Regions from separate parts of the Alteromonas sp. ABM1_013 genome, predicted to be linked through region 2. Evidence: predicted binding sites of a transcription regulator. Region 2 holds the regulator's gene; the other holds the start of a gene.
What was found. Region 2 encodes FliA, which starts transcription of late flagellar genes. Its sites were predicted from a motif close to CTAAAGNTNNNNNNNNNNNNGCCGATA; they were not measured.

Region 1 (4,734 bases), 140 kb from region 2:
GTACCCGGTGTTAAGCGATGGGAAAACAACGCTTCTGCCCAACTTAACCGAGGCTCGAATACGTATGTTAGAAGACAATCTCCCTGCTCATCGAGGGAGCATTACCTTAGAACAGTCAAAAGATGAATGGGCCTTCACTTGGCGTTTAAACTACTACGGTAAATTTTATGAAGATCATCTAGATGCTTCGGCAGGCTTGGATATTTACGGCAGTGCGCTAACCACTTTCGATGCTCAACTCGCTTGGAAGGTTTTGCCTGATACTCAACTTACTTTTGGAGCGCAGAACTTGTTTGATGCGTTGCCAGATGAAAACCCCTTTAAAGGGGAAGTGGGGGCCCTTTATCCACCAACATCTCCGGGCGGTATTAACGGCGCGTTTTACTATGCAGGTGTCGAGTATCGCTTTAATTAGCTGAAAGTACTGACGAAGCTCAATTAAGAAAAGGTGAGGGAGCTAAACTGAGCGTTTTAAGATGAATAAAGCGTTAACATCAATAGATAGGGTAAGCGTGTTCGGAAATAAGACTGCGATATTTAGCCTTGATAGCCTTGGACTTTAATATTAGCCAACGTCTTTGAAAAGCGACTCATCAATGATAGTTTGATCGATAATTTGTTGCGCCATATTGATGCACTTACCGCACTGTGAGCCTAGCTCTAAATGTTGGCGTAACTCACGTACATTTCCCACGCCGTTTTCTTCAACCGCCGCGCGAATGCTTTTATCTGTTACACCATAGCACATGCAAACAAACATTAAACGTACTCCAAATGAATCTGTAAATGATAATAATTGTTATTCTTTGTTTTGGCAAGCAGATAATGGCAAGTTTAATAAATCACAATTTGGTAATGAGTGGGTAATGACTGGGTAATGTCTAGATAATTATTTATGTGGACGAGCATTATTGGTACGAGCAGTAAAAAAAACTCATTGTTTAACATTGTTATTTCCGTATTCGTACCTATTTTCTGGGAAGGAAATTTTCTATCAAAGTGGTTACGCAATGTAATCACTTCTATTGTTACAATCCAAATATAAATGGAGAGACTCATGAGTGTATTAGTTGGCCGTCCTGCGCCTGATTTTACTGCTGCAGCGGTACTTGGTAGCGGTGAAATCGTAGATTCTTTCACACTAAGTGAAGCAATCAATGGTAAAAAAGCGGTTGTATTCTTCTACCCGCTAGATTTTACTTTTGTATGCCCGTCAGAGCTGATCGCTTTCGACAAGCGTTATGACGAGTTTAAAAAGCGCGGTGTTGAAGTAATTGGTGTTTCAATCGACTCTCAATTTTCACACAATGCGTGGAGAAATACCCCAGTAAATCAAGGTGGTATTGGTCCAGTTAAATACACTCTTGTTGCTGACGTAAAACACGATATCTGCCAAGCATACGATGTTGAGCACCCTGAAGATGGTGTTGCTTTCCGCGGTTCATTCCTAATTGATGCAGAAGGTATGGTACGTCACCAGGTAGTAAACGATCTTCCACTTGGTCGTAATGTTGACGAAATGCTTCGCATGGTTGATGCACTAGCGTTCCACGAAGAGCATGGCGAAGTTTGCCCAGCAGGTTGGACCGAAGGTAAATCAGGTATGGATGCATCACCTGAAGGTGTAGCTAAATACCTATCTGAAGAAGCAGACAAACTATAAGCTAACCTGTTCAAAGATAATAAAACAGCGCCTTTTGGCGCTGTTTTTGTTTATGGCGTTTATCGAAAAAACTATTCTTGATTTTCTACTGGCCAGCCACCTAAGGCCTTATAGCGATTTACCATATAGCAAAATAGCTCGGTGGTTTTCTGTGCATCGTAAAGGGCGCTATGCGCTTCATTTTGGTCAAACGATATCCCAGCCGCCCGGCATGCTTTTACCAGCACAGTTTGACCAAGAGCAAGGCCCGCTAGGCTGGTGGTATCAAAGGAAACAAATGGATGAAAGGGCGTGCGCTTTATATTGCAGCGTTCAATCGCAGCATTAACGAAGCTTTGGTCAAAAGTTGCGTTATGAGCAACGATAACAGAACGCTGACAGTCTGCATTTTTCTGTGCTTTGCGAATGCCTTTACATAAATCCTTCATGGCTTCGCTTTCCTCAATAGCACCTCGTAATGCGCAATTCGGATCAATGCCATTAAATTCTAATGCCGCAGGCTCAAGGTTAGCGCCCTCGAACGGATCTATATGGTAGTGAAAGGTTTGGTCTGGATGCAGTATACCGTCTTCATCCATTTTCACCGTAACCGCTGCTAACTCTAGTAAGGCGTCAGTGCCTGCATTAAATCCGGCCGTTTCAACATCGATGACAACGGGAAAATAACCTCGAAAGCGCTGGGAAAGAAGGGGCGGGTTGGCAGACATAAACACTCTTGTAAGACTAGATTGCAGAAACTGGTTGGCCGCTTTAAATGCGAACCTACCTGCGAAACTTATTAGCAAACAGAATTATCGCAAGGATATCTTCGAGTTGCCAGTTTCAATTTAAAAGTAGCGAAGATGGGACGCGCTAATAGTACGAAACGTTAATGGTATTAAGCGTTAAACTTTTCTACACTTTGGACGATAATCATATTAACCATGAATTTTTAAAACACTCAATTCGCGACTTAAAACGAATGGGTACAATTTATGGCGCTAGAGATTGGTGGGCGTATAAAAGGCCTACATTTATGTTAGTCTGACTTTCGTTATGGTGTCGAAATGGTGTCGAAATTAAAATATATCGCTTTATTGGGGATGGTGGGGTCGCTGTCGTCCCATGCTGCCATGCGGCAATATTCTGCAACCATAGAAAGCTCCAACTGGCGTATTGATTCTGACACGCGCCTGCAGTGTACGCTTAACCACGAACTCCCTGGTTACGGCGAAGCCATGTTCACTAGTTCTGCATCGAAGCAGCTCAACATGGAATTTGAATTAGATATGTACATGCTGCCAAACAAGTTCGATGTGGCTGCGGTCTACTCTGTTCCGCCAAAGTGGATGCCGGGTGTGGCGCCAAAGACCATCGCGGATATGTCGATTCGCAAGCAATATAACGGCGACTTGCCGCAAGATGCTGCATGGACCATGCTATCTGAGTTAGAGAAAGGCTTTTGGCCCACGATTTACTACCAAGACTGGTATAACAAATACGACCAGGTGAGTGTGGCATTAAACGCAAGCAACTTTTCGGGCGTGTATCGCGACTTTGTTAAGTGCGTGTCGAACTTGCTTCCCTTTAGTTTTGATGACATAGCCTACACCGTATTGTCTTATCAGAACAACAGCACAGAACTTACTAAGTATTCGCAAAAGCGTTTAACTATGATTGGCGAATATTTAAAAGAAGACAGCGAATTGGAGCTTGTGCTTCTCGATGGTTATACGGACAGTTACGGTGGACGTTACAACAACGAGCAATTGTCTATTCGAAGGGCCAATGAAGTAAAAAGCTATCTCACTACGCTAGGTGTACCTGAAGATAGGATCCAGCTTACAGGCCATGGTGAAAAACGTCATATCGCGCCAAACGATACGCGGGAAAGCCGTGCGCAAAACAGACGCGTAGTGGTACGACTATCCAAGTCATAGGCGCTTGCTAAAGCGCATTAAACCCGTTTAACTTGCGTTAATGTGTTTTGTCTCGCCAAGTTAATACAGGCACTAAATGGTCGGTAAAAACGCCGTCAGCTCGAATTTCTTTTTGCAATACATCTAAAATGTGTTCTCCAGACATGCCCGCTGGAAGCGCATCCTGACGATAAGTATAGGGGTGAATGGTAAGTTCATTATCGTGAGCGTACTGAACCCAGCTTGCTGCTTCGATTTTCCCTTTAGCCATAGCCTGGGTATCCATTAAATGGCCTAACCAAGGGCCTATGCCGTTTGCATACTTCGCGACTTGTTTCATGCCATCTTGTGTACGCAGCCAATCGTAGTCGGTGTCGCTCTCGCCCCAATCGTTCTCGCCAATCAGCATAACTACTTTGCCCTTATAGCCAAGGGTTTCACGAATGCGTTTGACTTCGTTAAAGTCAAAGCACTGCAGGTAACTATTGCCGTTTTCTCCCGCAAACCCGTAGTTTTTTAATGTGTCGATAACCATCTTACTGGCATCAATACCTTCAGCAATGTGAAAAGCAGGGGACTTTACTTCTGGGTATACGCCTACAGACGTGCCGAATTGGCGATTAAGTTCGCTGATTAGCTCAAAGTGTTCACTTAACGTGGCCACTTTGAAATTAGCCTGGGAGCCGCGGTACCTACTTTTAAAAACTTGTTTGCCATCACTGTTGGCACGCTCATGTACCCGCAATGCTCGAAGCTCTTCGAGGGTAAAATCACGGGCATAATAGCGTCCGTCCTTTCGGTGACGTGCTGGAAAAATATCCTCTACATTAGTGACTGTCTCTAAGTGAATGTCGTGTAGTACCACCGGAATGTCATCTTTGGTTATAACAACATCCTGCTCTATAAAATCAGGACGCAGCGAGAATGCTAGCGTGGCTGCTTCAAGGGTGTGTTCCGGCAAATAGCCAGACGCACCTCGATGGGCGATAACGGTAAAGTGCAGTCTTTCACTAGCGGTATGTTCTGCTTCAGCGTGCGAAGTTTTACCATTCGTAGCATCAGCCGCAAACGTACTCTCAGAGGCAAGAGCACCTGTAAATAGCACCACCAAAGCAGGTAGTAACGATGCCAATCTAGTCGTGTATCTATTGCGCAACCTAGCATTGCCCTTTA
Region 2 (4,734 bases):
GGTGTGCATCTGCCGGCTCTAGCGGCTCTTGTGCTTTTACTCGTTCAAACATTTCAACTACCACATCAGTGGCTTGCAAAATGATATCCATTAACTCAGGCGTTAGCGTTCGTTGGCCATTGCGCATAACGTCAAAGACGTTTTCAGCACCGTGACAAATTTCAACTAACTCAGTAAGAGAAAGGAAGCCCGCTCCCCCTTTTACTGTGTGATAGCCGCGAAAAATTGCGTTAAGCAAGTCCGCGTCTTCAGGATTGTTCTCAAGATCAACGAGCTGTTCTTGTAATTGTTCAAGTATCTCTCCAGCCTCAACTAGAAAGTCCTGTAATATTTCCTCGTCAACATCAAACGACATGCACCCGCTCCCCTAAAAACCTAAGCTAGACAGAAGATCATCTACATCATCTTGACCTGAAACGACGTCATCTCGTTTGTCAGCATCAATAATTGGGCCTTCTGCCTCTACACCATCAACCTTATCGGCCTTAACGCTGGAAGGTTTAGTTTGTTCTGCACCGTCCCGTTCGCCAAACATAGTAAGCATGTTTACAAGGCTATCTTCGACTTCTTTAACCAAGTCGATAACGCGACGAATAACCTGTCCAGTCAAGTCTTGATAACCTTGTGCCATCAAAACTTCTGTAAGTAACTGTGTAAGTTTAGCCGACTGATTCGAACCGTCTTCCAACAATTCGTCTAAGTCTGCACATAAAACCTTAAACTCACCCAACTCGATTTGGCGGTTCATCAGCTTTTTCCACTCTGGCATAACCTTTTCGATCCGCTCCGATAGCAGTTCAGCGATGGGCATACTCGCCTCAACGGCATCCATAGTAGTATTAGCAGCTTTTTCGGTTTCTTCAATTACGTAGGTAAGGCGGGACTGGGCATCAGGGATATCGTCTGTAGCTAGATTTTTGATGCGGTCGTCTATTTGAAAGTTGTTTAATGCGTCGTGGAGTTGACGCGTTAACTTGCCTACTTCAGCGAATAGCTCAACGTTTTCTTTCATTGAGACGGCTTCAAGTAGTGCGTTAGCTGAAGCCTTGTCACCTTCTTCGAGAAAAGTGACAAGCTGCTTTGCTTCTTCTAACGATATTGGAACGTTTACATTCGTTGACATCCAGTAAACCTCATTTATCTGGTGAGCGTCTGGATCAACCTAAACGTTCGAATATTTTATCTAATTTTTCTTTAAGCGTTGCCGCGGTGAAAGGTTTAACGACGTAACCATTCACACCCGCTTGGGCGGCGGCAACGATCTGTTCCTTCTTCGCTTCGGCGGTCACCATAAGTACTGGCAAATGCTTAAGTTTGTCATCGGCTCTAATCGCGCGGAGCAAATCTATACCCTGCATACCAGGCATGTTCCAATCAGTAACAACAAAGTCGAAATCGCCTTGTTGTAACATAGGTAATGCAGTGCTTCCGTCATCCGCTTCCTGAATGTTGGCAAAACCCAAGTCTTTGAGTAGGTTTTTGATGATACGTCTCATGGTTGAAAAGTCATCGACCACGAGAATTTTCATGCTTTTGTCCAAAATAGCCTCCACTGAGGGGTTAATTGTTTTTAATTTCTATTCTTCGTCAGCTTGCCACGATTTCATTCGTGATTTGAGTTTTAACATGGCTTGACTATGAATTTGACTGACTCTCGACTCACTTACGTCGAGAACCTCGCCTATTTCTCTTAAGTTTAGTTCTTCATCATAGTAAAGTGAAAGAACAATCGCTTCTCGCTCGGGTAATGTCGTTATTGCATGGGCCAGCGCTTTTTGAAATGCGCCCTGCATTAAATCTTCTAACGGTGCATCACTGCCTCGACTTTGCTCGGTAGTGATCACATCTTCCGACACACCTAAATCTTCAATGCCGACCAACTTCCCGGCATTTACTTCATTGAGCATCTGGTGATAATCCTGCAAGCTCACATTAAGCTTGTCAGCAATATCAGAATCTCGTGCGTCGCGCCCAGTTTCACTTTCTACCTGAGATATCGCTTCTGTTATTGCGCGACCATTTCGGTGAACAGAACGTGGCGTCCAATCACCTTTGCGTATTTCGTCCAGCATGGCACCGCGAATGCGGATACCTGCGAAGGTTTCAAAGCTTGCGCCTTTTGACCCATCAAAGTTTCGAGCGGCCTCTAACAAACCAATCATGCCTGATTGGATAAGGTCATCAACAAGTACACTCGCAGGCAGGCGCGCCATCAAATGGTGCGCAATACGCTTAACCAGAGGCGCATGTCTTTCGACTAACTGCGATTTATCTGTTTGCTGTTGATAAGCGGCTGCCTTGCTGTTCAACGTTGACTTCCTACGGCTTTTTCTGCAACTAATTGTTCAATGAAAAATTCTAAGTGACCTCCAGGCTGCGCTGGAATAGGCCAAGTAAGCGCCCTGTTTGCTAGCTTGGTTATCGCTACGGCTGCAGGAGAGCCTGGAAAAGCATCAACAATAGCTGTTTGCTTACGCACAGCTTTGCGAATATTTTCGTCAAATGGCACCGTCGCCACTAATTCTAGTGCAACATCAAGAAAACGCCCTGTCACTTTGCTTAATTTGCTAAATAATTCCTGACCTTCTCGCACATCGCGAACCATATTGGCCACAACTTTAAAGCGAAAAACACCGTGCTCACGGTTAAGGATTTTTATCAGCGCATACGCATCAGTTAGTGATGTTGGCTCATCGCAAACCACCACCATGATATCTTGGGAGGCTTTAGAAAAGCTTAATACCATATCTGAAATGCCAGCAGCGGTGTCGACTATTAATACGTCTATTTGAGAACGCAGCTCGCTAAACGCTCTTATCAAGCCAGCGTGCTGTGTGGGTGAGAGTTCCGCCATTGACTGCGTACCAGATGTGGCGGGCGCAATCTTAATACCGTGGGGGCCGGTTACTAAAACCTCGTCCAACGTGCACTCGCCAGAGAGTACGTGAGATAGGTTTTTCTCAACTCGCAGGCCTAGCATCACATCTACGTTTGCAAGACCAAGGTCCGCGTCAAGAACCATTACACGCTTGCCCTGCTTCGCCATGGCGATAGCAGTGTTAAGCGTAATGTTTGTTTTACCGACGCCACCTTTACCACCGGTGACGGCGATTACTTTGATTAACCGTGATTGCTTCATTTTTCTTAAGCTACTCGCTTGATCGTCAATCATACTGCTTATGCTGTTTTAATTGCGTTGTTACCACTAGTATGATTCAAACCGTACTTTTTATAAAGCTTTGCAGCAGCGGAAACTAAAGATTTCGCTTCTGCAATCTTAATGTCTTCAGGCACTTTTTGACCATCGGTGACATAACTAACCGGTAGTTGGTATTCAACCGCTGCACTAAGTACCTCTCCTAAAGAGTAGCACTCATCTAACTTTGTGAAAATACAGCCACTTAGTTCAATATCGTCATACGCTTGAATGATTCTCTGCAAAGCCGGATATTGCGTATTGGCTTGCGCTACCAAATATTTTTTAACTTTTGGCATTTGGCCATTGTCGAACTGCTTAATTTGCTTAATTAATCGACTATCACGCTGACTAAAACCTGCTGTATCAATCAATACTAGTCGCTTATGACGAAGTTGGAACAATAAATCTGCGAGTTCTTCACTAGTTTGCGCTTTTCGCACAGTACAGCCAATAATTTTTCCGTATGTCGCTAGTTGCTCATAGGCTGCAATTCTATACGTATCAATAGTTATCATAGCTACCGATTCTGCACCGTATTTTTGCGCGTAGCGGGCGGCCAACTTTGCAACCGTGGTTGTTTTACCTGTACCAGTAGGCCCGACTAATGCAACGGCACCTTGTGAGCTTAGTATATCGTTTCCGGTAACATTTATGCGATTAGCCAATAGGTTAAGAAGATATACCCACGCGTCACGTTCGTTGTAATGAGCCGGTGTATAGCTAATCAGCTGAGTTGCTAGTGCACTACTCAAACCCATATCGGTTAATCGCGTGACCAAGTATTGATGAACAGGTTTTTGACGCTTGTTCTTCGCTTCCATTAGGTCTGCAACTTGATACTGCAATACGTCGCGAAGTGAAGCTAACTCTTCTTTGATTTGAGCTAGTTCAGCAGACTGGGATACAGGAGTTTCACCCATACTTGACGCTTGATGCTCAGGAAAAGTCTGTTGCTCGATAGCATCTTGTGCTGGTGACTGTGTTTCAAGGTCGTCGATAAACGCTTCTGAAAAATCTAAGTGAGATGCAATTTCGTTGGCGTGCTTAGCGTTCGCTGACATTGGCTGTGCTGGTTGTGCAGAACTACCTGCCACTGTGTTTCCACCATGCTGCTTTTCCAGCAAGGCTTTTAAGCTATCAGGGCCATCGTCGCCAATAATTTCACTTAAGCTAGGCACAGCCTTTTGGCCAGGCGTTTTGGCAGCGGTCTGTGGTGTCGCCTTAGGCGTGAAAAGCTTGGCTTCAGGCTCTTTGTCGTAGGCTGCTACAAGCTCGATACCGTCAGCAACTTTGCGATTTGACATGATCACTGCATCACTGCCCAACTCAGCTTTAACTTGGCTTAGCGCCTCACGCATATCTTTGCCGAAGAAACGTCTAATTTTCATTGCAACCTCTCCAATCACCCAGTGTCAGATTATTGACCGACCGAACTGACTATTTTTATTTGTTTGTCGTCAGGCACTTCTTGGTATGAAAGAACATGCAGCCCAACAACAGAATACTTTAAGAAGCGAGACAGAACGGGTCGTAGC

Region 1: a site for FliA is predicted at 2,548-2,574, ahead of ACXAGK_RS03915 (flagellar protein MotY). Genes of this name have one in related genera too.

Annotation. Positions count from the first base shown of each region.
Region 1 covers NZ_JBSWXH010000001.1:921,620-926,353, forward strand. The annotation lists gene ACXAGK_RS03895 (TonB-dependent receptor domain-containing protein) at 1-415, shown strand, start outside; gene ACXAGK_RS03900 (bacterioferritin-associated ferredoxin) at 566-760, opposite strand; gene ACXAGK_RS03905 (peroxiredoxin C) at 1,058-1,663, shown strand; gene rnt (ribonuclease T) at 1,735-2,370, opposite strand; gene ACXAGK_RS03915 (flagellar protein MotY) at 2,710-3,582, shown strand; gene glpQ (glycerophosphodiester phosphodiesterase) at 3,620-4,734, opposite strand, start outside.
Region 2 covers NZ_JBSWXH010000001.1:777,090-781,823, reverse strand. The annotation lists gene ACXAGK_RS03295 (chemotaxis protein CheA) at 1-355, opposite strand, end outside; gene ACXAGK_RS03290 (protein phosphatase CheZ) at 368-1,123, opposite strand; gene cheY (chemotaxis response regulator CheY) at 1,158-1,541, opposite strand; gene ACXAGK_RS03280 (RNA polymerase sigma factor FliA) at 1,578-2,309, opposite strand; gene ACXAGK_RS03275 (MinD/ParA family protein) at 2,306-3,172, opposite strand; gene flhF (flagellar biosynthesis protein FlhF) at 3,178-4,587, opposite strand; gene flhA (flagellar biosynthesis protein FlhA) at 4,617-4,734, opposite strand, start outside.